DNA from 3 places in the Streptomyces sp. NBC_00012 genome. Region 3 is predicted to be linked to each of the others. Evidence: riboswitches for the same ligand, from Rfam matches in the RefSeq annotation. Region 3 holds a riboswitch; each other region holds the start of a gene.
What was found. Region 3 has a riboswitch for thiamine pyrophosphate ahead of OHA19_RS11500 (thiamine ABC transporter substrate binding subunit). Riboswitches for the same ligand answer to the same signal wherever they lie in the genome.
Positions count from the first base shown of each region.

Region 1: it holds a riboswitch for thiamine pyrophosphate, as region 3 does, so the genes downstream of both, thiO (glycine oxidase ThiO) here and OHA19_RS11500 (thiamine ABC transporter substrate binding subunit) in region 3, are expected to answer to the same signal.
Region 2: it holds a riboswitch for thiamine pyrophosphate, as region 3 does, so the genes downstream of both, thiC (phosphomethylpyrimidine synthase ThiC) here and OHA19_RS11500 (thiamine ABC transporter substrate binding subunit) in region 3, are expected to answer to the same signal.

Region 1 is NZ_CP108309.1:6,400,712-6,410,295, reverse strand. Features, by position in the region: gene metF (methylenetetrahydrofolate reductase [NAD(P)H]) at 1-106, opposite strand, end outside; gene thiE (thiamine phosphate synthase) at 253-906, opposite strand; gene OHA19_RS29375 (Rv2175c family DNA-binding protein) at 1,016-1,381, opposite strand; gene OHA19_RS29370 (NAD(P)/FAD-dependent oxidoreductase) at 1,507-2,763, opposite strand; gene OHA19_RS29365 (hypothetical protein) at 2,792-3,136, opposite strand; TPP riboswitch at 3,188-3,300, shown strand; gene thiO (glycine oxidase ThiO) at 3,297-4,481, shown strand; gene thiS (sulfur carrier protein ThiS) at 4,478-4,714, shown strand; gene OHA19_RS29350 (thiazole synthase) at 4,717-5,511, shown strand; gene pknB (Stk1 family PASTA domain-containing Ser/Thr kinase) at 5,624-7,540, shown strand; gene OHA19_RS29340 (deoxyribonuclease IV) at 7,547-8,401, shown strand; gene OHA19_RS29335 (DUF4396 domain-containing protein) at 8,620-9,138, shown strand; gene OHA19_RS29330 (sulfite oxidase-like oxidoreductase) at 9,179-9,584, opposite strand, start outside.
Region 2 is NZ_CP108309.1:4,377,082-4,386,665, reverse strand. Features, by position in the region: gene OHA19_RS20165 (IclR family transcriptional regulator) at 1-712, shown strand, start outside; gene OHA19_RS20160 (SsgA family sporulation/cell division regulator) at 814-1,251, shown strand; gene OHA19_RS20155 (YibE/F family protein) at 1,331-2,653, opposite strand; TPP riboswitch at 2,724-2,857, shown strand; gene thiC (phosphomethylpyrimidine synthase ThiC) at 2,850-4,664, shown strand; gene OHA19_RS20145 (hypothetical protein) at 4,749-5,573, opposite strand; gene OHA19_RS20140 (metallophosphoesterase) at 5,756-6,814, opposite strand; gene OHA19_RS20135 (LacI family DNA-binding transcriptional regulator) at 6,988-8,100, opposite strand; gene hisC (histidinol-phosphate transaminase) at 8,471-9,550, shown strand.
Region 3 is NZ_CP108309.1:2,511,956-2,521,539, forward strand. Features, by position in the region: gene OHA19_RS11475 (hypothetical protein) at 1-267, shown strand, start outside; gene OHA19_RS11480 (LOG family protein) at 321-1,439, shown strand; gene OHA19_RS11485 (SRPBCC domain-containing protein) at 1,453-1,905, opposite strand; gene OHA19_RS11490 (ABC transporter ATP-binding protein) at 2,129-3,154, opposite strand; gene OHA19_RS11495 (ABC transporter permease) at 3,157-4,770, opposite strand; gene OHA19_RS11500 (thiamine ABC transporter substrate binding subunit) at 4,887-5,999, opposite strand; TPP riboswitch at 6,073-6,189, opposite strand; gene rlmN (23S rRNA (adenine(2503)-C(2))-methyltransferase RlmN) at 6,231-7,337, opposite strand; gene OHA19_RS11510 (phosphatidate cytidylyltransferase) at 7,431-8,516, opposite strand; gene frr (ribosome recycling factor) at 8,516-9,073, opposite strand; gene pyrH (UMP kinase) at 9,253-9,584, opposite strand, start outside.

The DNA of each region.
Region 1 (9,584 bases), 3.9 Mb from region 3:
TCTTGGGTGCCCAGAACTCGAACGAGTACGAGGTCTTGCCGGTCGCGAGAAGCTCACGCACCGTGTGTGCGTGATCTGTCCTGGTGGATGGTGTGCCAAGGGCCATACCGGCAGGTTAACCAGAGCGCGACGCCCGATGGACCGGACCAGCGGGAATTGCCCGAATTGACTGGTTGTCTGTCCACACTTCGGACAGTCGGCCGGATATCGCCTCCGCACCGGCCGGACACCGCTTCCGGCCCGTCGTCCGGATCACGCCGCGACGCGCGCCCTGATCCTCCTGGCCAGGTCGGCGGTGGCGGCGGCCGGGTCGGCGGCCTCGGTGATCGCCCGGACGACGACGACCCGGCGGGCCCCGGCGTCCAGCACCTCGTCGAGATTGCCGGCGTCGATCCCGCCGATGACGAACCAGGGGCGCGGCTGGTCGAGCGAGGCGGCGTACCGCACCAGGTCCAAACCGGGGGCGTGGCGTCCGGGCTTGGTGGGGGTGGGCCAGCACGGACCGGTGCAGAAGTAGTCCACGCCGGGCTCGGCGACGGCCGCGTCGACCTCGGACCGGGCGTGTGTGGAGCGGCCGATCACCACGTCCTCGCCGAGGACGGCGCGGGCGGCGGGCACCGGCAGGTCCCCCTGGCCGAGGTGCAGCACATCGGTGCCGATGGCATGGGCGACGTCGGCCCGGTCGTTCACCGCGAGGAGCTTGCCGTGGCGCCTGCACGCCTCGGCGAGGACGGCCAGGTGATCGAGCTCCTCGGCCGCCTCCATGCCCTTGTCGCGGAGCTGGACGATGTCCACTCCCGCGCCGAGGACGGCGTCGAGGAACGCGGGGAGGTCGCCCTGGCGCCTGCGGGCGTCCGTGCACAGATAGAGCCGGGCGTCGGACAGCAGCGCGCGAGGCGTGGACATGGTGCGGTTCCCCCTGGGAGAGCGTGGTGGAGCGGGCTGTCGCCCGGGCGGTGAGGGGCGCGGGCCGCGCGGTGTCGCGCGGCCCGCCCCCCTCACATACGGCCGGCCGTCAGACGGCGAGCGCCTGGGCGCGGCGCTTCACCTCCGTGCCGCGATTCTCGCTCAGTGCCTGGGCGGGGGTGCCCGGCAGGGTCGGGTCGGGGGTGAAGAGCCACTCGAGCATCTCTTCGTCGTTGTAGCCGTCGTCCCTCAGGAGCGTCAGGGTGCCGGAGAGGCCCTTGACCACCTTGTCGCCGTCGATGAAGGCGGCAGGCACCTGGAGCGTCCGGTTCTCACCACGCCGTACGGCGATCAGCTGGCCCTCCTTGACCAGCTGCCGCACGCGCGTCACCTCGACATCGAGCATTTCGGCGATGTCGGGCAGGTGCAGCCAGGCGGGGACGAGAGCATCGGTCTTTGCGTCAATCTCGGTCACGGGGACAAGCCTGCCATCCCGCACCGACAGTCGATACCCGGACTCGGCTCTTCAGGGCCTCGCGGAGCACGTCTGCGAGGCGGCGGTGACCCGGGCGACGGTGGCCTGCCGCGGGCCACCGTCGGCTACTGACGGATCGCCGACTTCAGCGGTACGGAGGGGTCGGCGGCCCGTACCGGATCGAGCCGCGCCCCCGCCTCGATGAGCTTGCGGCCCTGCGCCAGATCACGTGGCCGGCCGACGGCGAGCACCGCGACCAGGACGTCGTCGCGCAGCCAGCACACCGACCAGGCGGGTCCGGCCGGATCGCCGCGCCACAGCAGGGTGTCGGCGCTCCCGTGGTGGCCCGCGTACTGCACGAACCGGTCGAACTGCTCTGACCAGAAGTACGGCACCGGGTCGTACGTCACCGGCTCCGGGGCCTCGCCGGCCGCCGCCTGGACGATGTTGGCGGCGGCGGTGCGCGGGCCCTGGAGCGCGTTGTCCCAGTGGTGGACGAGCAGGCGTTCGCCGTAGCGGGCGGAGGGGAACGAGGCGCAGTCGCCGACCGCGTACACATCGGGCGCCGAGGTGCGCAGCGCCGCGTCGGCGGTCACCGATCCGTCGGGGCCGAGCGCGATGCCGGAGCCGGTCAGCCAGCCGGTGGCGGGCCGGGCGCCGATTCCGACGACCACCGCTCCGGCCGGGACGGTACGGCCGTCCGCGAGGATCACCCGGCCCGGCTCCACGCTCTCGACCCGGGCCCCGGTGAGGAGTTCGGCGCCGATCTCCGCGTACCAGGCGGCCATCGGGGCGGCGACCTCCGCGGGCATCGCGCCCGCCAGGGGCCGGTCGGCGGCCTCGACGACGGTGACGGCGCAGCCGGCGGCGCGGGCCGCGGTGGCGAACTCGGCGCCGATCCAGCCCGCACCGACGACCACGACGCCGTGCTGCTGGTCGAGGACCGGCCGCAACCGTGCCGCGTCGTCGAGGGTGCGCAGCAGATGGACGCCGGGAACGCCCTCGGTGCCGGGCAGGACGACCGGTTCGGCGCCGGTCGCGATCACCAGGCTGTCGTAGGGAACGGGCCCTGACGGGGTGTCCAGTTCGTGCGCGCCCGGCCGCACTCCGGTGACCTCACGACCCAGTTGCAGATCGATGTCCAGCGCCTCGAAATCGATGTCGAAGGCGGAGTCCTCGGCCTTGCCGAGCAGCACCGCCTTGGACAGCGGGGGCCGGTCGTAGGGCTGGTGCGGTTCGGCGCCGATCAGGGTGACGGGGCCGGTGAAGCCCAGTTCCCGCAGGGCCACCGCGGTCTGCACCCCGGCCATGCCCGCACCGACGACGACCACGCGGTGTCCTGCCCGCCGGTCCGGCTGCTCTGACTGCTGCTGATCGCTCACCCGTACACCATAAGCACCTGACTGATCGTCAGGAAAGGGCGAGTTCCTCGACCGTGCTCGTCCCGCTGCCCTCCTGCGACTCCCACGCCCACCGCTCGTCCAGCCGGACCCGGCCGTCCGGGAGGTCGACGACGGTGGAGACGCAGTGGCCGCACGAGGTCGTCCCGTCCTGCTTCAGCTGGACGTACCGGAAGTCGAGGGTGTCGCCGTCCCTGGTACCGACGAGATGGCCGCGCACCACGTCGCCGCCCGCGTACTCGGCCCAGATCCGGCCGTCCTCCTCGTGGTACGTGAAGCGGGTACGGGTGCCGACCTGGCCGGGCGCCTGGTCGGCGACCGGGGCGAGGACGATTCCGTCGAGCGAACGGGCCACGGCGACCGCTCCTTCACTGGTCCGGTGGGACGGGGTCTAGGGTGGCCAACGTAAAACACTCGCGGGAGCCCGGACGCACCGGGCTGAGAGGGAGGCTGGGCGGCCTCCGACCGTACGAACCTGATCCGGGTCATGCCGGCGAAGGGAGGGGCTGGAGCCTATGCGTTCTTCTCGGAACGGAAACGGATCCGATGTCCTGGTCATCGGGGGCGGGATCATCGGCCTGGTGACGGCCTGGCGGGCCGCGCAGCGCGGACTGCGCACGGCGGTCGCCGACCCCGAACCGGGTGGCGGTGCCGCGCGGGTGGCGGCCGGCATGCTGGCCGCCGTCACCGAACTCCACTACGGCGAACAGCTGCTGCTGGCCCTCAACGTCGCCTCGGCGGCCCGCTATCCGGCCTTCGTGGCCGAGCTGGAGGCGGCGAGCGGGCAGGAGACCGGTTTCCGTGCCTGCGGCACCCTGGCCGTCGCGCTGGACTCCGACGACCGCGCCCATCTGCGGGAGCTGCACGCCCTCCAGCAGCGTTCGGGCCTCGAGTCGGAGTGGCTCACCGGCCGTGAGTGCCGCCGCCTGGAGCCGATGCTCGCGCCGGGCGTCCGGGGCGGCCTCCGGGTCGACGGCGACCACCAGATCGATCCCCGCCGACTGGCCGCCGCCCTGCTGACCGCCTGCGAGCGGGCCGGGGTGGTCTTCCACCGCGGCCGGGTGGAGCGCCTGAGCGTGGTGGGCGACCGGGCCGTCGGGGCGGTGCTCGCCGGGGGTACGGAGCTGACGGCCGACCAGGTCGTGCTCGCCGCGGGCAGCCTCAGCGGACGGCTGCCCGGGCTGCCGGACGAGGTGGTGCCGCCGGTCCGGCCGGTGAAGGGCCAGGTGGTACGGCTGACCGTGCCCGCCCGGTACGCGCCGTTCCTGAGCCGGACGGTCCGGGCCGTGGTCCGGGGCGGCCATCTCTATCTCGTACCGCGCGAGAACGGCGAACTGGTCGTCGGCGCCACCAGCGAGGAAATGGGCTGGGACACCACCGTCACCGCGGGTGGCGTCTACGAGCTGCTGCGGGACGCCCACGAACTGGTCCCCGGCATCACCGAACTGCCGCTCACCGAGACCCTGGCCGGTCTTCGCCCCGCCTCCCCCGACAACGCCCCGCTGCTCGGCCCCACCGCCCTGCCCGGCCTCCACCTCGCCACCGGCCACCACCGCAACGGGGTGCTGCTCACCCCCATCACCGGTGACGTCATGGCGGAGCTCCTCACCGGCGGCGAGCCGCCCGAGCAGGCCCGCCCCTTCACCCCGCACCGTTTCTCCTCCACCGCCGCCCCCGTACGTCAGGAGCAGCCCGCATGACCGAGCCCGCACCGTTCTCCGGGGCCACCGCCCTCTCCGTCTCCGTGAACGGCGAGGTCCGCAGCCTCGCCGGGGGCACCACCCTGGCGGCGCTCGTCGCCACGCTCACCACCGCGCACTCCGGTGTCGCGGCCGCCGTCAACGAGACCGTCGTACCGCGCGGCCGGTGGTCCGCCACCGCGCTCCTCGACGGTGACCGCGTCGAGGTCCTGACCGCGGTCCAGGGAGGCTGATCATGCCGGACGACCTCTTCGCCCTCGGCGACACCACGTTCGGCTCCCGGCTGATCATGGGGACGGGCGGGGCGGCCGGCCTCGACGTGCTGGAACGCTCCCTGACCGCCTCCGGCACCGAGCTGACCACCGTCGCGATGCGCCGCCTCGACCCGACCGTGCAGGGCTCGGTGCTCTCCGTCCTGGAGCGGCTCTCCATCCGCGTGCTGCCGAACACGGCCGGCTGCTTCACCGCGGGCGAGGCCGTGCTGACCGCCCGGCTGGCCCGCGAGGCGCTCGGCACCGACTGGATCAAGCTGGAGGTGGTGGCCGACGAGCGGACCCTGCTGCCGGATCCGGTCGAGCTGCTGGACGCCGCGGAGATCCTGGTGGACGACGGCTTCACCGTGCTGCCGTACACCAATGACGACCCGGTGCTGGCCCGCAGGCTCCAGGACGTGGGGTGCGCGGCGGTGATGCCGCTCGGCTCCCCCATCGGCTCCGGGCTCGGCATCCGCAATCCGCACAACTTCCGGCTGATCGTCGAGCAGGCCCGGGTTCCGGTGATCCTCGACGCGGGTGCCGGGACGGCCTCCGACGCGGCACTGGCGATGGAGCTGGGGTGCGCGGCGGTGATGCTGGCGTCCGCGGTGACCCGGGCCCAGGAGCCCGAACTGATGGCCGCGGCGATGCGCCATGCGGTGGAGGGCGGGCGGCTGGCGTACCGGGCCGGCCGGATTCCGCGCCGCCACTTCGCCGAGGCGTCGTCGCCGGTGGAGGGGCGAGCGGTGCTGGACCCGGAGCGGCCGGCCTTCTGAGCCGCCGATACGGCGGTGGAACGCGTGCCCCTGTCACGGCTCGGCTTCAGTACTGCCCCGGGACAGCCCCGGCCCGTGGGTCGTGTCCGTGGCGGCTCGTAGACTCGCCTGCGTGGATACGACCCTCCAGGACCCTCTCGTCGGGCAGCTGCTCGACGGCCGTTACCGCGTCGATGCCCGCATCGCCGTGGGCGGCATGGCCACGGTCTACCGGGCCGTGGACACCCGGCTCGACCGGGTGCTCGCCCTCAAGGTGATGCACCCGGCGCTGGCGACCGACGCCTCGTTCGTCGAGCGCTTCATCCGCGAGGCCAAGTCGGTGGCCCGGCTCGCGCACCCCAATGTGGTCGCGGTCTTCGACCAGGGCGCCCAGGGGCAGTACGTCTACCTCGCGATGGAGTACGTCGCGGGCTGCACCCTGCGCGACGTACTGCGCGATCGCGGTGCCCTTCAGCCGAGGGCCGCCCTGGACATCCTGGAGCCGGTGCTCGCCGCGCTCGGCGCCGCGCACCGGGCGGGCTTCGTGCACCGCGACATGAAGCCGGAGAACGTCCTGATAGGGGACGACGGCCGGGTCAAGGTCGCCGACTTCGGACTCGTACGCGCGGTGGGCACCGTCACCAACACCACCGGGTCCGTCCTGGGCACGGTCTCCTATCTCGCCCCCGAGCAGATAGAGAACGGCACGGCGGACACCCGCACCGATGTGTACGCCTGCGGTGTCGTCCTGTACGAGATGCTGACCGGCTCCAAGCCGCACGGCGGCGACACCCCCGCCCAGGTCCTCTACCAGCACCTCAACGAGGCCGTCCCGCCGCCGTCGGCCGCCGTCCCGGAGCTGCCGGCCGAGCTCGACGACCTGGTGGCGAGCGCCACCGCCCGCAACCCCGAGGTCCGCCCGTTCGACGCGGTGGCGCTGCTCGCCGAGACCCGTGCGGCCCGCTCCGGCCTCACCGACGCCCAGCTGGACGCCGTACCGCCGCAGGCCACCGCCGAGGTGCACGACGCCGCCGAGGACCGCACCAGCGTGATCCCGCGGCTGCTCCCGGCCGGCCAGGGCGTCTCGCACCACACCAGCCGGCTGGAGATGCCCCCGCCGGTGCCGCCGCGGGCCACGCCGGAGGACCGGCGCCGCCGCGGACCGCGGCGCTCGGTCATCGCCGTGGTCGTCGCCGTGCTGCTGGCGCTGGGGATCGGCACCGGTGTCTGGTACATCAACTCCGGGCAGTTCACCCGGGTCCCCTCACTGCTCGGCCAGACCGAGAAGGACGCCCGGCAGCGGCTCTCGAAGGCCGGTCTGGAGCTCAAGGGCGTCGACCGGGCCTACAGCGACACCGTGGAGCGCGGCAAGGTCATCAGCAGCGACCCGGGGTCCGGCGACCGCGTCAGGGGCAACGACGCGGTGAAGCTCGTCGTCTCGCGCGGCCCCGAGACCGTGAAGGTGCCCGACCTCCGGGACCTCTCGATCGCCGACGCCAGGCGTGAGCTGAAGAAGGCCGGCCTGGTTCCGGGCATGGTCACCAAGGAATTCAGCGAGGAGACGGTCCGGGGCGACGTGATCCGTACGGACCCGGCGGCGGGCACCGAGCGCCACCCGGACTCGGCGGTCGCCCTCCACGTCAGCAAGGGCGCTCCGGTATCCGTCCCCGACGTGAGCGGGCTGTCCGTCGAGGACGCCACCGCCGCGCTGGCGGACGAGGGGCTGAAGGCCAGGGTGCTGCCCGACCGGGTCAATTCCCCCGAGGACGCGGGCGACATCACCCGGCAATCGCCGGGCGCGGGCTCCGAGGCCGCCGAGGGCGACACCATCGAGCTCACGGTCTCCGACGGACCGCGGATGATCGACGTCCCCGACGTCACCGGCAAGGACGTCGACGAGGCCACGAGCGAGCTCAAGGACGCGGGCTTCGAGGTCAAGGTCGACCGCCCGTTCCTGTCCTTCAGCGACACCATCGCGAGCCAGTCCGTCGACGGCGGCGATCAGGCCCCCGAGGGCAGCACCATCACCATCAAGACCAAGGGACTCTAGATCCATATGCGCAACCCAGTCGGCGGCCACATTCCGGTGGCCGGCGGCCTCGCCAAGGTCGGCCTCCCCTACGCCCGCGAGATGGGGGCGGAGGCCGTCCAGGTCTTCGTCGCCAACCCGCGCGGCTGGGCGACGCCCGTCGGCAACCCGGCCCAGGACGAGCGGTTCCGCGCCGAGTGCGCCGCCGCTTCCATCCCGGCGTACGTCCACGCCCCGTATCTGATCAACTTCGGGTCGCACACCGAGGCGACCGTGGAGAAGTCCGTGGAGTCGCTGCGCCACTCGCTGCGCCGGGCCCGCGAGATCGGCGCCCTGGGCGTCGTGGTGCACACCGGATCGGCGACCGGCGGCCGGCCGCGCGAGCAGGCCCTCGCGCAGGTACGCACCCGTATGCGGCCGCTCCTGGACGAGCTGACGCACGACGACGACCCGTATCTGCTGCTGGAGTCGACCGCCGGGCAGGGGTTCTCGCTCTGCTCGCGGACCTGGGACTTCGGACCGTACTTCGACGCGCTCGACGCCCACCCCAAGCTCGGCATCTGCCTCGACACCTGCCACATCTACGCGGCGGGCCACGACCTGACCGGCCCGGAGGGCATGCGGCAGACCCTGGACCTGCTGGTCGCGACGGTCGGCGAGGGCCGGCTGAAACTGATCCACGCCAATGACTCCAAGGACGTGGCGGGAGCCCACAAGGACCGGCACGAGAACATCGGTGCCGGGCACATCGGCGAGGAACCGTTCCGTGAGCTCTTCTCGCATCCGGCGACCGAGGGCGTACCGCTGATCATCGAGACGCCGGGCGGCAAGGAAGGCCACACGGCGGATGTGGCACGGCTGAAGGGGCTGCGCGACAGCTGATTCCCCATCGGGGAATACCCCGCGGGGGTATACGGTTCCTGCTGTCGGCAGGAACCGCTACTCGGCTTTGGGGGATCGCCATGCAGCACGACACACACCACGGCCGGCACAGCCACGACGGCCGGCGCAGCCAGCACGACCAGCACGCAGACCGGACGAGCCGTGTGGACGACGCGAGCCACACGGACCACGCGGACCATGTGGACCACTCCGACCGCATGAGCCACGCGGACCACTCCGCCCACACCGGCGGCGACACCCGCTCCGGGCACGCCGCGCACGCCGGCCATCAGCCCGGCAAGGTCGGCTGGGCCATGGCCGCACGGGCCACACTGCACTGCCTCACCGGCTGCGCCATCGGCGAGATCCTCGGCATGGTGATCGGCACGGCGCTCGGCTGGGGCAACGTGGCGACGATGGTGCTCGCGATCGTCCTGGCCTTCCTCTTGGGCTACACGCTGACCCTGCGCTCCATCCTGAAGGCGGGCGTCGACTTCGGTACCGCCCTGCGGGTCGCCTTCGCCGCCGACACCCTGTCCATCGCGGTGATGGAGCTGATCGACAACGGGGTGATCGCGCTGTGGCCGGGCGCCATGGACGCCACGCTCGCCGACACCCTGTTCTGGGGCGCGCTCGCGATCTCGCTCGCCGTCGCCTTCGTCGCCACCACACCGGTCAACAAGTGGATGATCGGCCGGGGCAAGGGACACGCGGTGGTGCACCAGTACCACCACTGAGGCACGGGTGAACGGGCCGGACCGGCCAGGGAGCCGCCAGTCAGAGCTCGGGGCCGTCCCCGGGCTCTTCCTGGTAGGAGTACCGCTGCTCGCTCCACGGGTCGCCGATGTTGTGGTAGCCGCGCTCCTCCCAGAAGCCGCGGCGGTCGGCCGTCATGTACTCGACGCCGCGGACCCACTTGGGCCCCTTCCAGGCGTAGAGATGCGGCACGACGAGGCGGAGCGGGAAACCGTGCTCGGCGGTGAGCAGTTCCCCGCCCTTGTGGGTGGCGAAAAGTGTTCGGTCCGAGGCGAAGTCGGAGAGCCTCAGGTTCGAGCTGAATCCGTACTCGGCCCAGACCATCACGTGGGTGACGTTCGGTGCGGGCGGCGCGAGTTCCAGGACCGTGCGGGCGAGGACCCCGCCCCATTCGGCGCCGATCATGCTGAATTTGGTGACGCAGTGC
Region 2 (9,584 bases), 1.9 Mb from region 3:
GAGGCTGCTGGAAGCCGTGGTGGCCCATCGCGACGGGGCGCCCGCGAAACAACTGGCCAGGGAAGCGGGCCTGCCTCTTCCCACGGCCTACCATCTGCTGCGCACCCTGACACATGAGGGTTATCTGCGCCGGGAGAACGGCGTCTTCCTCATCGGAACAGCGGCCGAACGCCTGCTCGGCGAAGGGGCGTTGCGGAATCGCCGCAGTGGGATGGCCGAGTCGCTGGGCCGCTGGCGCGACATCATCGGCGCACCGGTGTACTGCGCCGTCTACCGCGAGGGCGAGATCGAGCTCATCGCTGTCGCCGACACCCCCGCCATCCCCGCCGTCGACGAATGGGCCTCCTTCCGGGAGACCGGGCATGCCCACGCGATCGGCCAGTGCTTGCTGAGCCAGCTCGACGAGAAGGCCCGCGAGGACCACCTCGACCGTCACCCCGTGCGTCCGCTGACCCGCTACTCGGTGAAGGACCGCGCCACGCTCCTCCAGCGGCTGCGTTCGCTGGAGCGGACGGAACCTGTCATCGAGCGACAGGAGTACGCCCTGGGAACGGTCTGCGCGGCCATCCCGATCACGGCCGGATTCACCGCTGCCGCGATGGCGATTTCTGTACCCCTGGACCAGGAAAGTCGGTTGCTCCCCGCAGTCGAACAACTACGTGGCGAAGTGGCCAACCTCTTGCGTTCGTTCGTGTTCTCTATCAGTATCTGAAAAATCACTCCTTGTGATCTGCTATCGCGTGCACCACGATGGCGTCAATAGGGCCACGGGGGATCATTCCTGGCCAGATTCATCTACTGCGGGGTTGAACGATGCGCGAGTCGGTTCAAGCTGAGGTCATGATGAGCTTCCTCGTTTCCGAGGAGCTCTCTTTCCGGATCCCGGTGGAGCTCCGGTACGAGGTCTGCGATCCGTATGCGATCCGGATGACCTTCCATCTGCCCGGTGACGCCCCCGTCACCTGGGCATTCGGCCGTGAGCTGCTGCTCGACGGCCTCAACAGTCCCAGTGGTGACGGCGATGTGCACATCGGTCCCACTGAGCCCGAGGGGCTGTCCGACGTACATATCCGGCTCCAGGTCGGCGAGGACCGGGCTCTCTTCAGGGCCGGTACGGCACCGCTTGTGGCGTTTCTCGACCGGACCGACAAGCTCGTGCCACTTGGGCAGGAGCGCACGCTGGGTGACTTCGAGGGCAATCTGGAAGACGCCCTGGGCCGCATTCTCGCCGAGGAACAGAACGCCGGCTGAGCAGAACGGCGCCGCCGACCGGCCCACCGGTCGAACACGGCGCCTGCCGAATGGGTGAATTACTCACCCGCGGAGATGCTCAAGGCCTCGCCCTGCGGCGACGGCGCTTCCCGGTCCGTACGGGTGCCGAAGCTCCGGCTTCCGCGCCGAGCCCTGTGCGGTCCGCGGAGACGACCAACGCGGCGAGCACCGTCGTCACCGGCACCGAGGCGACAAGTCCGATCGAGCCGACCAGCGTCCGTACGATCTCCTCTGCCACCAGCTCGCTGTTGGCCACCGTCCCCACGCTGCTCTGCGCGATGGAGAACAGGAGCAGCAACGGCAGCGCGGCGCCCGCGTAGGCGAGCACCAGAGTATTGACGACCGAGGCGATGTGGTCGCGCCCGATCCTGATCCCTGCCCGGTAAAGCCCCCGCACGCCCAACGTCGGGTTCGCCTGGTGGAGTTCCCAGACCGCCGAAGTCTGGGTCACGGTCACATCGTCGAGGACCCCGAGCGAACCGATGATGACACCGGCCAGAAGCAGACCGCTCATGTCGATGTGCGGGTACAGACCATGGATGAGGCCTGTGTTGTCGTCGGTGTTGCCGGTCAGGCTCGCCCAGCCGATGAAGAGCGATCCGAGCAGTCCGATCAGCAGCAGCGAAATCAACGTGCCGATCACCGCGACCGAGGTGCGGGCGGTCAGGCCGTGGCACATGTAGAGCGCGATCAGCATGATCGCACTGGCCCCGACCACCGCGACGAGCAGCGGATTCGATCCCTGGAGTATGGCCGGGAGGATGAACAGGGTCAGCACGGCGAACGAGACGGCGAGCGCGACCAGTGCCATCACCCCACGCATGCGGCCCACCGCGACCACGACCAGGGCGAAGATCCCGGCCAGCAGGGTCATCGGGAACTTCCGGTTCACATCCGTCACCGAGTACTGCAGATCCCGGGGTGCGTCGGGGGCGTACGCCACGACCACGCGCTGACCGTCGCGCAGCTGACGCGGTGCGTCGGGCTGGACGATCTCGATGAAGGTCCGGCCCTTGTCGTGACCGGTCGTCACTTCGATCTTCGCCTTCCCGCACCTCCCTTGCCCGTTCCCCGCCGAGGGCGTGGTGTCCTCGCCGATCGGCATCTGCGCCGCGTTCACGTCCTTGCAGTCCACCTTGTCGACATTCACCACCCTTCCCTGCTGGGTCTGCCGGTCGAATCCGACGCCGGTCCGTTCGTGCGCCGGCGCACCGCCCGGCCAGAGAGCCACCAGACCCACGAGAACGGCGGTGGCGAACGGGATCAGTACGGCCGCGATGACCTTGCGCAGATGCTTGGATACGGGCGCGGCAGGGCCATGGTTGTGCGAGTGACCGTGCTGCCGGCTCGGCGTTTCGAGGTCGATATGGGGGGAAGTCACCGGCCGATCATCGCAAGAAGAGACGGGCCCACTGTTCATCAGGCCGGACGGGGCGCTAGCGTGGAGGGACCTTTGCACACGCGGGAGCTCGGAGCACCGGGCTGAGAGGGCGCTGATCTCCGTACGTCCGTACGGGACAGGCTGCGCCGACCGCCGAACCTGTTACCGGGTAATGCCGGCGTAGGGAGTAGGTCTCATGACCACATCGGACGCACGCACGCCTGCCTCGAACCAGAGCGACGAGGCCGGGAAGTCCATCGGCTGGCACAAGGGATACGTCCAGGGCTCGCGCCCGGACCTCCGGGTGCCGGTCCGTCAGGTGCACCTCACCAACGGCAAGGACGTGACGTTGTACGACACGTCGGGTCCATACACCGATCCCACCGTCGAGACCGATGTCCGCCGCGGGCTCGCACCGCTGCGAGAGAACTGGATCATCGCCCGCGGCGACACCGAGGAGTACCCGGGCCGCCCCGGCCGCCCCGAGGACGACGGGCTCAAGCACACCTCGCCGCGAATGGGGTCTCCCCTGCTCGAGCAAAGCCGAGAGCCTGGGGAAGGACTGCGCAACCTCGACGCGGTATTCCCCGGCCGCCCGCGGCTGCCGCGCCGCAGCCGGGACGGACAGCCGGTGACCCAGCTCGCGTACGCCCGCCGGGGCGGGATCACCCCGGAGATGGAGTACGTGGCGATCCGGGAGAACGTCGAGCCCGAGGTGGTGCGTGAGGAGATCGCGGCCGGCCGGGCCGTGCTGCCGGCCAACGTCAACCACCCCGAGATCGAACCGATGATCATCGGCAAGCGGTTCCTGGTGAAGGTCAATGCCAACATCGGCAACTCCGCGGTGACTTCCTCCATCGAGGAGGAGGTGGAAAAGATGACGTGGGCGACGCGCTGGGGCGCCGATACCGTCATGGATCTGTCCACCGGCCGCAACATTCACACCACCCGTGAGTGGGTTCTGCGTAATTCACCCGTTCCGATCGGAACTGTCCCGCTCTACCAGGCGCTCGAAAAGGTCGACGGCCGGGCGGAGGAACTGACCTGGGAGATCTACAAGGACACCGTCATCGAGCAGGCCGAGCAGGGCGTCGACTACATGACGGTCCACGCCGGCGTGCGCCTGCCGTACGTGCCGCTGACCGCCCGCCGCAAGACCGGCATCGTCTCGCGCGGCGGCTCGATCATGGCGGCGTGGTGCCTCGCGCACCACAAGGAGTCGTTCCTGTACGAGCACTTCGAGGAGCTCTGCGAGATCCTCGCGACCTACGACGTGACGTATTCGCTGGGCGACGGGCTGCGGCCCGGCTCGATCGCCGACGCCAATGACGAGGCGCAGTTCGCCGAACTGCGCACGCTCGGCGAGCTGAACGCGGTCGCCAAGCGGTTCGGCGTCCAGACCATGATCGAGGGGCCGGGCCATGTCCCGATGCACAAGATCAAGGAGAACATCGACCTCCAGCAGGAGATCTGCGAGGAGGCGCCGTTCTACACGCTCGGCCCGCTGACCACCGATGTCGCGCCGGCGTACGACCACATCACCTCGGGCATCGGCGCGGCGATGATCGCGTGGTGGGGGACGGCGATGCTGTGCTACGTCACGCCGAAGGAGCACCTCGGCCTGCCCAACCGGGACGATGTGAAGACCGGCGTCATCACCTACAAGATCGCGGCGCACGCGGCCGATCTCGCCAAGGGGCACCCGGGGGCGCAGGACTGGGACGACGCGCTCTCCGACGCCCGGTTCGAGTTCCGCTGGGAGGACCAGTTCAACCTGGCCCTCGACCCGGACACCGCACGGGAGTTCCACGACGAGACGCTGCCCGCCGAGCCCGCGAAGACGGCGCACTTCTGCTCGATGTGCGGCCCGAAGTTCTGCTCGATGAAGATCTCCCAGGACATCCGGCGCGAGCACGGCGGTTCGCAGTCGGAGATCGAGGCGGGCATGGCGGAGAAGTCCAAGGAGTTCGCGGCGGCGGGCAACCGGGTCTATCTGCCGATCGCGGACTGATCCGGATCCGGGACGAGGTATCGCCCCGGAGGCCTCCGCCTTCGGGGCGATCGCTCCTGCCGTCCGGCCGGTGCGCGGGCCCGGTCAGTCCAGTTCGTGTTCGGGGCCGCCGAAGTCGGGGCTGGTGAAGTCCGGTGAGGTGAACGTCGGCCGGGGGCCCGCCGCCGGGCCGTCGCCCGGGCTGGAGAAGTCCGGCGGGCTGTAGCCGACCTTCGGGATGCGGTTCGCCGAGCGGACCGGTGTGCGCGAGGCTGGCCCGGCCTCGGGGTCGGCGAGCGCGTCCCGAAGGAACGGCAGGATGCCGCGCTCCAGCAGGGCGTGACGCCACGCCTCTCTGGCCCGTGCCACGTCCTCCGGCAACTCCTCCTCGTCGTCCTCGACGGGCTGCGGCTCCGAGCTGTTGCGCAGTGCCGTGATGAGCAGCCCGACGGCGGCGGCCAGGATCGCCGCGGCCATGACCGCGGCGAAGAACCAGCCCGCGGAGACCATGGTCGAGGCGAAGGACGGAGCCGGGTCGAGCAGCTTCAGCAGGTAGCCGGCCAGCAGGAATATGAACGCGGCGGTACCCGCGAGCACCGGCGCCAGGACCGTGACGACGGCTCCTATGCCGGCGCCCGACTGATGCGAACGGCCCGTGCCTGCGCCGGGCACGGCGTCCTGGTCCGTCCCGTCGGCAGGGCCGCGCAGTTCCTCGCGGGCCTGCACGTAGTGCTTGTACTCGGTGGCGGCGGTCGCGGTGATCAGCTCTGTGGCGTCCAGCGCCATGGTGCGCAGCTGGACGGCGTTGAGCCGTTCGCCGACCGCGGCCAGATCCGGCCGTTCATGGGCATGACGCAGTGCGTCGTCGAGGATCCGCTCGTACTCGGGGCGGTCCTCGGCCAGCAGGTGCGGAGCGCTGTTCATGTGCATCCCCCGATGCTCCGTCGGGCCTGAGTGCCCGTTGGGGACGGACAGTTGGGCGGAAACGGAGGAGAGCCTGCTACTGATAGGCCGATGGTAGAGCGCCCACGGCACGGGGTGACAGGGGGTTTCCGGAAATAGGCCCAGTGGTCGGCGTGGTCTGGTCGTGGGAGCGTCTTCCCGGAAGAGCGTCAGTCATGCAGCGGCAGCTGGACGACCAGTAGCTTTCCGGCCATGGTCACTCCGCCGTCCATGGCGATGGCCAGCCCGTCCGCGTATACGTGCGGACCGTCGACCACGGGGCCGGAGCCGTCCTCGCCGTCCTCCGAGCCGACCTCGCCGAGGAGGTACGGAATGGGGCTGTGACCATGGACGATGCGTTGTCCGCCGTAGGCCGCCATCAGTTCGCGGACGGCCTGCGGACCCGCCTCGTCGCGGAAGGCGAATCGCTTGGTGAGCTTCCGGAAGAGGTCCCAGCACTCATCGGCGTCGTTACGCGTGAGAATGGCGTGCACGGTGTCGTTGACGTCCTCGATGGTGGTGCCGTATTCGAGGTACGCCGTCGTGTCGGAGTGCATCAGCAGATGCCCGTCCTCCTCGACGATCGCGTCGAGCCGGGACATCCACTGGAGGTGGACGTCCTGGAGGCGCTCCATGTCGTTCTTCTGGCCGCCGTTGAGCAGCCAGGCCGCCTGGAAGGTGGCGGTGCCCGCGCCGGAGTTGACCGGGGTGTCGCTGAACCGCTTGGCGCCGAGGAGCAGCAGTTCGTGATTGCCCATCAGGGCCTTGCAGTAGCCGCCGGCTGCCGCGGCCTCGGCGGACAGGCGCATCACGAGGTCGATGACACCGATGCCGTCCGGGCCCCGGTCGGTGAAGTCGCCGAGGAACCAGAGCCGGGCGTTGCCCGCCGACCATTTGCCGTCGGCGTCGATGAGGCCCTGCTCGGCGAGGGCGGCGTGGAGCTCGTCCAGATAGCCGTGGACGTCACCGACGACGTACAGCGGTCCGCGGCCCTGCTCCGGGACGGGGCGCGGGTCGGGGACGGCCGGTACCTCCAGGGTGTCACCGCGGTTGATCACGGGGAGGTCGCGCGCGGTGGGGGTGTATCCGTCCGGCGGCATGTCACCGGGGACGGCGTTTCCCGGGTGTGGTGACGCTGGCGGCACCGGGCTCTGGGCATAGGGCGGTACGCGGAAGTCGCGCAACGTCGCAGTCCGCACCACGGGTTCCTGACCGGCCCCCTGTGTCATCGACCCCTCCACCACCGTCGCGCCGCCGTACACCTGACGGGCCCTGCTGGTCGGGGCGGTCCGCGGTGTCGTGCGCCCATCATAGGAATGCGGATCGTGCTCTGTGACGCACCAGGGGTGGTGAATCCGGACGCACGTCGGGTTCACCGGCCGATTGGTCCGAAATCGCCTGATCAGTCCCCCGCTGGAGAGCGGGGTGCGCTGACTGTGGTGCGAGGTGGACGGCGTTGCGAGGAGGTCCGCACGATGAGTTCGGTCGGTATGACCTGCTCCACCGGCCGGTCCTGGTCCACACCCTCGATGGCGTCGATCAGGAGCTGGACGACCGCGGTGCCGATTCTGCGCGGCTTGAGCGAGAGGGTGGTGATGGGTGGCTCGGTCGTCGCGTACACGGTGGACTCGCTGCAGCAGACCAGCAGCAGGTCCTCGGGGACGCGCAGGCCGTACCGGCGGGCCGCCGCCAGCAGATCGGTGCCGTTGGGGTCGAAGAGCCCGTAGACCGCGTCGGGCCGGTCTGGGCGGGCGAGCAGCCGGTCGGCGGCGACCGCGCCCGCGCACGGGTCGTGGGCGGGGTACGACTCGTACACCGGGTCCTGGCCCACGCGCTCGCACCAGTGGAGGTACGCGGTGGTGGAGAGGCGGGTGTACGTGTCGGTGGTGGTGCCGGTGAGCAGGCCGATGCGGCGGGCGCCGGCGGCGGCGAGATGGTCGAGCAGGTCGAGGACGGCGGCCCGGTGGTCGTTGTCCACCCAGGCGGTGACCGGGAGCGTTCCGGCCGGGCGCCCGTCCGAGACGACGGGCAGCCCCTGGCGCACGAGTTCCGTGACGACCGGGTCCTGGTCGGAGGGGTCGATCACGACGGTGCCGTCGAGGGCGACGTTCGACCAGACGTCGTGTCGCGAGGTGGCGGGCAGGATGACGAGGGCGTAACCGCGGGCGAGCGCGGCGGAGGTGGCGGCTCTGGCCATCTCCGCGAAGTACGCGAATTCGGTGAAGGTGAAAGGTTCGTCCCCGTAGGTCGTCACTGTCAGGCCGATGAGGCCGGACTTGCCGGTACGGAGGGTTCGGGCCGCGGCGGAAGGGCGGTAGCCCAGGCGCTCTGCGACCTCGCGGACATGGCGGCGGGTGGCGTCCGGGAGCCTGCCCTTGCCGTTGAGCGCGTCGGAGACGGTCGTGATGGAGACTCCGGCGGCGGCGGCCACGTCCCGGATTCCCGCTCGTCCCTGCCGGCCGCCGCGCCGGGGTGTGTCCGTCCGGCTCACCTGGTGCTTCCCTGCTGCTGTCATGGCGAGCCGATAGTAGGGCTCGGAGGGGCGGTTGGCCTGATCGCATATTCGCTCGTTGGCAGGCACGTTTCTGCATGATCATTCAAGGTCAAATGCCTTGTAAATAAAGGGTGTTGAAGGGATTGGCCGTAGTGTGACATGTATCGAACCCGATGGGCCTACTGAATGTTCGATGTCTCGAAGAGGTCTCATCTCACCTCTTCGAGGGACGCGCGCCACGGAGTGAGCCACCGGCGCGCGACGGAGCTTGGTGCGCTCCCCCCATTCCTGGTCGCACCGGACGATTGGTCGCTCCGGCCATTCGCAGCGGCGCCCAATCCTCATAAGGTGAGCAGTATTGATGTGTACAGACGATCGAGGAGGACCTGCGGTGAGCGAGACGAGCCCCAAGCTGCGCGCCGAGCTGGATGGCGTTCCCGCCTATGTACCGGGCAAGCCGGCTGCCGCCGGTGGGCCGGTCGCGTTCAAGCTGTCCTCCAACGAGAATCCGTATCCGCCGCTGCCCGGGGTGATGGAGTCCGCCCTGGCGGCGGCCGCGAACTTCAACCGCTACCCGGACATGGCCTGCACCGGCCTGATGAACGAGCTGGCCGACCGTTTCGGTGTGCCCCTCTCGCACCTCGCCACCGGAACCGGCTCGGTCGGGGTGGCGCAGCAGCTGCTCCAGGCCACGTCGGGCCCGGGTGACGAGGTCATCTACGCCTGGCGGTCCTTCGAGGCGTACCCGATCATCACGCAGGTCAGCGGTGCGACCTCGGTGAAGGTTCCGCTGGCCGACGGCGAGGTGCACGACCTCGACGCGATGGCGGACGCGATCACGGACCGCACTCGGATGATCTTCGTCTGCAACCCGAACAACCCGACCGGCACCGTGGTGCGCCGGGCCGAGCTGGAGCGGTTCCTGGACCGGGTGCCGGGCGATGTCCTGGTGGTGCTCGACGAGGCGTACCGGGAGTTCATCCGCGACGTCGAGGTGCCGGACGGCATAGAGATCTACCGGGACCGGCCCAATGTGGCGGTGCTGCGGACCTTTTCCAAGGCGTACGGCCTGGCGGGGCTGCGGGTCGGTTTCGCCGTGGCCCACGAGCCGGTGGCGGCCGCGCTGCGCAAGACGGCGGTGCCCTTCGGGGTCAGTCAGCTCGCGCAGGACGCGGCGGTCGCCTCGCTGCGTGCTGAAGACGAACTCCTGGGGCGGGTGGGCTCCTTGGTGTCCGAGCGCCAGCGGGTGCAGCGGGCGCTGGCCGGGCAGGGGTGGACCGTGCCGGATTCCCAGGCGAACTTCGTCTGGATGCGGCTCGGGGACCGTACAGCCGACTTCGCCGCGGCGTGCGAGCGCGCCGGAGTGGTGGTCAGGCCGTTCGTGGGCGAGGGCGTGCGGGTCACGATCGGCGAGGACGAGGCGAACGACCTGTTCCTGAAGGTGGCGGAGTCGTTCCGCGAAGAGCTGTAGGGCGGCGGCGCAGGCCGCCTGCGCGACGCAGGGC
Region 3 (9,584 bases):
CTGTACGGGACGAATACGCAGCCCCTCGGTCCGCTGACGGTCCTGGGCGCGGTGCTCGTGCTCGGCTGCACGACGGCGACGCTGCTGACCTCGGCACTGGAGGCGCGGCAGGCCCGCGCACAGACGGCGCAGGCGCTGCTGCGGCTCGGCGCCCCGGTATCGGCGCTGAGGGCCGCGACGGCCCTGCGCGCCACCGCCCTGCTGATCGTCTTCGCCCCGCTGACCTGGCTGATCGCCGAGCTGGCCGCGCTGCCGCTGACGGCCTGAGGACGCGCAGCACGGACCCCGCCCAGCACCCGGCCGCTACGTAGCATGACAACGTGGATAATCCGGACGATGTCACTCCCCCGGCCGGCCTCGAGATCGAGTCGCTCGCCGAATTCGACGCGGCGGTCGCCTCGGGGTCGCTGGCCGGGCACCGGGTGCAGTCCGTCGACCTGACGGACCGCGGCGCCGCCCTGCTGGCCGCCGACACGGCGGGCGCCGTCTTCCTCGGCTGCCGGATGGAGCCCGGGACGACGGCGAAGGTGCGGGCCGACGGCGCGTTCGTCTTCCCGCCGGTGCCCGGGCTCCCCTTCGACCCGTACCGCGGCCTGCTCTACACCCCCGACGCCCTCTACGAGGGGCTGTCGGACGGTGGTTACGCGGCCACGCCCGACGCCCGCGCGTACCGCTGGTTCCAGCGGACCCGAGCGAACGGCGACACCCTCGCGTCGATGCTGCGGGCGCTGCACGACGACGCGGTCTCCGACGCGCTGGACGAGCTCCTGGCCGGCGCCCGCGTGGTCGGGGTGATGGGCGGCCACGCGACGGCCCGCGGCAGCGCCCCGTACGCGGCCGCGGCCCGGTTGGGGCGGACCCTGGCCCGGGGCGGCCTGACGGTGGCCACCGGGGGCGGGCCCGGCGCGATGGAGGCCGCGAACCTCGGGGCCTACACGGCGCCGCACCCCGATCCCGTGCTGGACGAGGCCTGTGCGCTGCTGGCCGCGGCCCCCTCGTTCGCGCCGTCGGTCACCGACTGGGCGCTGGCCGCCTTCGGCGTACGGCGGCGCTGGCCGGGCGGCGGCGGTTCCGTGTCGATCCCGACCTGGTTCTACGGGCACGAGCCGCCGAACCCGTTCGCGGACCGGATCGCCAAGTACTTCGCCAACGCGCTGCGCGAGGACGGACTGCTCACCCGTTCCACGGCGGGCGTGATCTTCATGCCCGGCGCGGCCGGCACCGTACAGGAGATCTTCGACAACGCGACGCCGAACTACTACGGCTCACTCGGCGGACCGACCCCGATGGTGCTGGTCGGCCGCGCCCACTGGACGCGCGTCCTGCCCGCGTGGCCGCTGCTGCGCGCGCTGGCCGCCGGCCGGGCGATGGGGCCCCGGATCGCGCTCGTGGACACGGTGGACGAGGCCCCCGAGGCCCTCGCCCGGCTGTCGGCGTGACCGTGGGCCGGGCTCAGAACGACGCGAGCCGGGTCACGAGCGCGTCGAAGAACGCCTCCCAGCCGTCCTCGGCCGCCGCGTACTGCTCGGCCGTGAGGTTGCCGCCGCGCTGCTGGAAGACCATCTCGGTGGTCCTGTGGCCGCGGTCGGTGAAGGTGGCGGTGACGGTCTCGCCCTCGATGTCGGCGGGCGCCGAGGCGTCCTTCAGGGTGAACACCAGCCGTTCCGGGGCCACCACCTCCCGGTAGACGCCGTGGAACGGCATCTCGGTGCCCGGCACCAGGATGACCAGGCTCCAGGCGCCGCCCGGTCTGACGTCCATCGACACCCGGTCGAGCGGCACCTCGGCGTCGCCGCCGTACCAGGCCGCGAAGTGCTCCGGCGTCGTCCAGGCCGCGAAGACCTTTTCCGGCGGGGCGTCGAGGATGCGGGTGATGTCGATGCCCTCGCGTGCTGACTCGGTCATGTCCCTGTCCTTCCCGGAGTCCTTCCGGATCTGCTGCACCGCCCCGGGGCCGTCCAGGAGGACATCCCGCCGGGTCCCCGGGGCGGCCGGCGCCGCACTCCGGGGCATCCGGCAATCCTCCGACCGATGGACGGCTCCCGCGACCGGTGCGTGCCGTCCCTGGGCGGCCCGTCCAGTGCGTGCCGTCCACGGGCGGCTCGTCCGGTGCGGTGAAGGCGGACGGTCAGAGGCCGGCGGGCAGGACCACGGTCTCCGCCGCGTCGAAGCCCGCCCCGACCGTCGCCCCCTCCTCGGGGGCGTCCCGCAGGGCGCACTCCGCCTCCAGCTCCGGACCGCTCTGCGGCGTCAGCCGCACGGCGACGTGATTGCCCCGGAACGTACGCGTCCCGACCACGCAGCGCAGCCCCTCGTCCGGGGCGCCGATCCGGACGCCGGCCGGACGCACCAGCAGATCGCACGCCCCCTGCGGCGAGCCCTTCGGCACCGGCACCCTGCCCCACACCGTGTCGGCGACGGCACCGGTCACCGTGGCCCCGACCACGTTGTCGAAGCCGAGGAACCGGGCGACGAAGGCGGACGCGGGCCGCTGCCAGACCTCCAGCGGGGTGCCCGCCTGGGCGATCCGCCCGTCCCGCATCACCACCACCCGGTCGGCCAGGGCGAACGCCTCGCCCTGGTCGTGGGTGACGGCGAGCACCGTGGTGCCCAAGCGGCCGAAGAGCGTACGCAGCTCGACGACGAGCCGTTCCCGCAGACCGCGGTCGAGCTGGCCGAGCGGCTCGTCCAGCATCAGCAGCTTGGGGCTCGGGGCGAGGGCACGGGCCAGGGCCACGCGCTGCTGCTCACCGCCGGACAGCGCGGCGACGGCGCGCCGCTCGGCACCGGGCAGGCCCACCAGGTCGAGGAGCTCGCCGACTCTACGCTCCTGGTCGCGGCGCGACACCCCGCGCATCCGCAGCCCGAAGGCGACGTTGGCGCCGACGTCCCGGTGCGGGAAGAGCTGGTGGTCCTGGAACATCAGGCCGAGCCCGCGCCGGTGCACCGGCACCCCTGCCTGGTCCGCGCCGTCCAGCAGCACCCGGCCGCCGTCCGGCGGATGCAGTCCGGCGACCACCCGCAGCAGGGTGGACTTGCCGCTTCCGCTCGGCCCGAGCACACACACGGTCTCGTGCTCGGCCACCTCCAGGTCCACCGCGTCGAGCGCCGCCCGCTCGCCGAAGCGAACCGTGGCCGATTCCAGTGTCAGCATTCCTAGAACTCCCCGGACCGGTCCGTGCGGATACGTTCGAGCAGCAGCAGCGAGACGGCGCAGACCACCATCAGAATGGTGCTGAGCGCCATCGCCTGGCCGTAGTTGAGCTCCCCGGCCCGCCCCAGCAGCCGGGCCACGGCGACCGGCAGCGTCGGGCGGTCGGGCCGGGCGATGAACACCGTCGCGCCGAACTCACCGAGCGAGACGGCGAACGCGAAACCGGCCGCGACCAGCAACGCCCGCCGCACCAGCGGCAGATCGACCTCCCGCCAGGCCCGCAACGGCGACGCCCCGAGCACCGCGGCCGCTTCCCTGAGCCGCCCGTCCACGGCGCGCAGGACGGGCAGCATGGTCCGTACGACGAAGGGCACACCGACCAGCGCCTGGGCGAGCGGCACCAGGATCCAGGAGGTCCGCAGATCCAGCGGCGGCTTGTCCAAGGTGATCAGGAAGCCGAAGCCGACGGTGACCGCGGACACTCCGAGCGGCAGCATCAGCAGCGCGTCGAAACCGCGCACCAGCCGGCCCGCGCGCCGGGTCAGCGCCGCGGCGGCGAGCCCGCCGATGACCAGCGCGATGACCGTCGCGACCAGCGCGTACTGCAGGGAGTTCCAGATCGCTTCGAGCGGCGCGACCAGGAACGTACCGCCACCGGCGTCCACGGACCCCAGGGCCCGGTAGAAGTCGAGGCCGTGGCCGCCGGTGGTGTCCACGGAGCGCTCGACCAGCACCCCGAGCGGCAGCAGGATCAGCAGCAGCACGGTCAGCAGTACCCCGCAGAGCAGCGCCCACTGCCCGGCGCCGCGCGGCCTGCGGGCGGTCCGCGCGGGATCGACCAGCTTCAGCGCGGTCTCCCTGCGGCGAACGGTCCACGCGTGCACGGCGAGGATCGCTCCGACCGCTGCGAACTGCACCAGCGTCAGCACGGCGGCCGTCGGCAGCGCGAGCAGCTGCGCGGTCTGCCGGTAGATCTCGACTTCGAGGGTGGCGTAACCGGGGCCGCCGAGGATCTGCACCACCCCGAAGGAGGTGAAGGTGAAGAGGAAGACCATCAGCGCGGCGGCGGCCACGGCGGGTGCCAGAGCGGGCAGGGTGACCCGCCGCCAGGCGGCGAACCGTCCCGCGCCGAGCACCCTGGCGGCCTCCTCCTGCCGGGGGTCGAGCTGGGACCACAGCCCGCCGACGGTCCGCACGACCACCGCGTAGTTGAAGAAGACATGCGCGAGCAGGATCGCCCAGACGGTGGTGTCGAGCCGTATTCCCCAGAGTTCGTCGAGGAATCCGCCGCGTCCCAGCAGCGCCAGGAAGGCCGTCCCGACGACCACGGTCGGCAGGACGAACGGCACCGTGACGACCGCCCGCAGCAGTTGTTTGCCGGGAAAGTCGAAGCGGGCGAAGACATAGGCGCCGGGCAGCGCGATCAGCAGGGTCAGCGCGGTCGAGGCGAGCGCCTGCCAGGTGGTGAACCAGAGCACGTCGCGGATGTCCGGCCGGGTCAGCACCTCGCCGATCCGGCCGAACTGCCAGACGCCGTCGACCTTCAGTCCCCGGCCGACGATCGCCACGACCGGGTAGGCGAAGAACAGCGCGAAGAACGCGACGGGTACGGCCATCAGGCCGAGCCGCACCGCGTTCCCACGCCGGGCCTTCGCGCGAGCGGCATCCGTGTGCGCGGACCGCGGGCGGGGAGTCTTCCCGCCCGCGTCCGTTCCGCGTACGGGACTCTTCGTTACTTCACTACGAGCGAGGACCACGACTGGACCCACTGCTCACGGTTCTTGGCGATCCGGTCCGGGGCCACGGTCGTCGGCCTGTCCACCGTCGCACCGAACTTCGTGAAGAGCTCCGGCAGCGCCGCGTCCTTGGCGACCGGGTTGACGAACATGTTGAGCGGCATGTCCTCCTGGAACTTCTTGCTGATCAGGAAGTCCAGCAGGGCCTTGCCGCCCGCCTCGTTCTTCGCACCGTCCAGCAGGCCGGCGAACTCGATCTGACGGAAGCAGGTCCCGGTGGCGACACCGGTCGGGGCCGTCGCCGGCTGCGGCTTCGCGTACAGCACCTCGACGGGCGGGCTGGAGGCGTACGAGACGACGAGCGGCCGGTCCGCCTTGGCCTTCTTTCCGCCCGCGGAGCCGGAGAACTCCTCGTTGTACGCCTGCTCCCAGCCGTCGACGACCTTGACGCCGTTGCGCTCCAGCTTCTTCCAGTAGTCCTGGTAGCCCTTCTCGCCGTACGTGGCGACGGTACCGAGGAGGAAACCGAGGCCGGGCGAGGAGGTGCCGGCGTTCTCGGTGACGAGCAAGTCCTTGTACGCGGGCTTCGCCAGGTCGTCGAAGGACTGCGGCGGCGCGAGCTTCTTGTCGGCGAAGTACTTCTTGTCGTAGTTGACGCAGATGTCGCCGGTGTCGATCGGGGTGACCCGGTGCTTGTCGGCGTCGAGCCGGGTGTCTGCCGCGACCCGGTCGATGCCCTTCGCCTCGTACGGCGTGAAGAGCCCGCTGTCGAGGGCGCGGGAGAGCAGCGTGTTGTCGACGCCGAAGAAGACGTCGCCGCGCGGGGAGCCCTTGGTCAGGATCTCCTGGTTGAGCGCGACACCCGCGTCGCCGCTCTTCAGCACCTTGACGGTGTATCCGGTCTCCTCGGTGAACTCCTTCAGCACGTCCTTGGACGCGTTGAAGGAGTCGTGGCTGACGAGGGTCACGGTCTTGGAGCCCGAGCCCTTCGTACCGCCGGAAGCGGAGGCCGAGTCGTCGGAACTCCCGCACCCGGCGAGTGCGGTGACGCCGAGCGCGGCGGCGACGGCCGAAGCCGCGAGCTGCCTGGTCCTGCGCGTGGTGGTCATTATGGATTCCTCCTGGGTTTTGGCCAGGAAGAGACGCGGCCCCGCCCGCGGGAAGCGGGCAGGGCGCAACAGCATGAGTTGATGACCGAACTTCCTACCCGGAATGACCCGGGCGAGGTTCAGAGGGTCTGCGGCCGACCTGTCCTCGGTGCCGCACTCTCAGCGCTGTGGCGCTCCCCTGTCGGAATATGAAGTTGATTTCGGGCCCAGATTACACGGGCCGTATCGGCCTCAGCGCTCGGCTGCCGCCAACTGACCGCAGGCCCCGTCGATCTCCTGGCCGCGGGTGTCCCGCACGGTGACCGGCACCCCGTGGGCGGCGATCGCCTCGACGAACGCCTTCTCGTCCTCGGGCCGCGAGGCGGTCCACTTCGAACCGGGCGTGGGGTTCAGCGGGATCAGGTTGACGTGCACCCGCTTGCCCTTGAGGAGCCGGCCGAGCCGGTCACCGCGCCACGCCTGGTCATTGATGTCGCGGATCAGTGCGTACTCGATGGAGATGCGGCGGCCGGACTTCTCCGCGTACTCCCACGCGGCGTCCAGCACCTCGCCGACCTTCCAGCGCGTGTTCACGGGAACGAGCGTGTCGCGCAGCTCGTCGTCCGGTGCGTGCAGCGAGACAGCGAGACGGCACTTGAAGCCCTCGTCGGCGAAGCGGAGCATCGCGGGCACCAGGCCCACGGTGGAGACGGTGATCCCGCGCTGCGAGAGCCCCAGCCCGTCCGGCTCCGGGTCGGTGAGCCGGCGGATCGCGCCGACCACCCGGTTGTAGTTGGCGAGCGGCTCGCCCATGCCCATGAAGACGATGTTGGAGAGCCGCGCCGGGCCGCCGGGGACCTCACCGTCACGCAGCGCCCGCATCCCGTCCACGATCTGGTGAACGATCTCGGCGGTCGACAGATTGCGGTCGAGACCGGCCTGTCCCGTGGCGCAGAACGGGCAGTTCATCCCGCATCCGGCCTGCGAGGAGATGCACATCGTCACCCGCTCCGGGTAGCGCATCAGGACGGACTCGACGAGCGTCCCGTCGTGCAGCTTCCACAGCGTCTTGCGGGTGGTGTCGTCGTCGCAGCTGATGTGACGGAGCACCGACATCAGGTCGGGGAACATCGCCTCGGCGAGCTTGTCCCGCGACGCGGCCGGGATGTTGGTCCACTCCGCCGGGTCGTGCGCGTACCGCGCGAAGTAGTGCTGCGAGAGCTGCTGGGCGCGGAACGGCTTCTCGCCGATCGCGGCGACGGCTTCCTTGCGCTCGGCGGGCGTGAGGTCTGCGAGATGCCGCGGCGGCTTCTTGGCTCCGCGGGGCGCGACGAAAGTGAGTTCTCCGGGCTTAGGCATGGTTCATCCAGTGTCGCAGACAGAACAGCGAGGGCCCGCCGTCCTGTGGACAGCGGGCCCTCACTCATAAAACCGCAGCTCAGGAGCCTGCTCTCAGTTGGAGCCGACGAACAGCACCAGCAGAAGCCAGACCACCGGGGCGGTCGGCAGCAGCGAGTCCAGCCGGTCCATGATGCCGCCGTGCCCCGGCAGCAGCGTGCCCATGTCCTTGATCCCGAGATCCCGCTTGATCATGGACTCGCCCAGGTCACCAAGGGTGGCGCTGGCCGCGACCGCGAGCCCGAGCAGGAGCCCCTGCCACCAGGAACCGCCGTCGATCAGGAACTGCATGCACAGCGCACCGGCGACCATCGCGAAGGCCACGGCGCCGAACAGACCCTCCCGGGTCTTTCCGGGGCTGATGCGCGGCGCCAGCTTGTGCTTCCCGAAGCGCCAGCCGACGGCGTACGCGCCCGTGTCGCTGACCACGGTCAGCAGCAGGAAGGTGAGTACCCGCTGCGGCCCGTCGTCGGCGGTCAGGAGCATGGCGACGAACGTGGCGAGGAACGGTACGTAGAACGCCGCGAACACACCGGCAGTGACGTCCTTGAGGTAGTCCTCGGGCGGTTCGGTCATCCGCCAGACGAGCACCGCAAGCGCGGTCAGCGCCATCGCCACCCAGGCGCCTTCGGCGCCCTGCGCGTACCCGGCCACCACCATCGCCGCGCCGCCCACCGCCAGCGGGACGAGCGGCGCCTTGATGCCCTTGCGCTCCTGGAGCCGCGAGGTGAGCTCCCAGAGACCCACGACGACGGCGACCACGATCACACCGACGAAGACGGCCTTCACGATGAACAGCGAGGCGACGATGACGGCGCCGAGCCCCACACCGACCCCTATGGCGGCTCGCAGATCACGGCCCGCACGCTTCTTCTGCGGGGGTGGCGACGCGGTGGACATGGACTCCTGCAGCTTCTCGTCACGGAACAGGGGGCCGCCGCTCAGGCGTCCGGCCCCCTGGTCCCGGTCATCACGGTCGTCAGCGTCTCTACCTGCGTCGGGAACGTCCGGCACGATGGGCATGGGCCGAGTCTGCTGGGCGCCATGCACATCGTATGCAGGACCCGCCGGGGCGGCCTGCATCTCGGGCGCACCCCAGTGGCCGGCTCCCTGCGGGGCGCCCCAGGAAGAGTCGTTCATCAGACTTCGAGCAGCTCGGCTTCCTTGTGCTTGAGCAGCTCGTCGACCTGAGCGACGTACTTCGCGGTGGTGTCGTCGAGCTCCTTCTCGGCGCGGCGCACCTCGTCCTCGCCCGACTCCTTGTCCTTGACCAGCTTGTCCAGGGTCTCCTTGGCCTTGCGGCGCACCGCGCGGATGGAGATCTTGGAGTCCTCGGCCTTGCCCTTGGCGACCTTGATGTAGTCGCGGCGGCGCTCCTCGGTGAGCTCCGGGAAGGTCACCCGGATGATGTTGCCGTCGTTGCTCGGGTTGACGCCGAGGTCCGAGTCACGGATGGCCTGCTCGATGTTGCGCAGCGCGCTCTTGTCGAACGGCGTCACGACGGCCATGCGCGCCTCGGGCACCGAGAACGAGGCGAGCTGGTTGATCGGGGTCAGCGCGCCGTAGTAGTCGGCGACGATCTTGTTGAACATCGCCGGGTGCGCACGGCCGGTACGGATCGCGGCGAAGTCCTCTTTCGCGACGACGACGGCCTTCTCCATCTTCTCCTCGGCCTCGAGGAGGGTTTCTTCGATCACCACGTGCTCCTGCGTGTCTTGAGTGGGCCCGTCGTGCTCGGGCCCGGCGGGTCCTGCGTCGCGTCCTCACCTGCACGGTGTCCGACCGGCAGGCCGTTGTCCATCCTTCGGGGCCGGTCCCGGGGGCTGCCCCGGGGGCCCGGACCTCCCCGTCCTACTCCGGGAAGGTCCCCCGGTCCTCAGGCCCGGGTGCTCCGGTCACTCACGAGCGTGCCGATCTTCTCACCCTTGACCGCGCGGGCGATATTGCCGGTGGCGGTCAGCTCGAAGACGAGGATCGGCAGGTCGTTGTCGCGGCAGAGCGTGATGGCGGTGGCGTCGGCGACCTTGAGGTCGCGGGCGAGAACCTCGCTGTACTCGAGCGCGTCGAACTTCACCGCGTCGGGGTTGCTCTTCGGGTCGGAGTCGTAGACCCCGTCCACCCCGTTCTTGCCCATCAGAAGACCCTCTGCGTCGATCTCCAGGGCGCGCTGGGCGGCAGTGGTGTCGGTGGAGAAGTACGGCATACCCA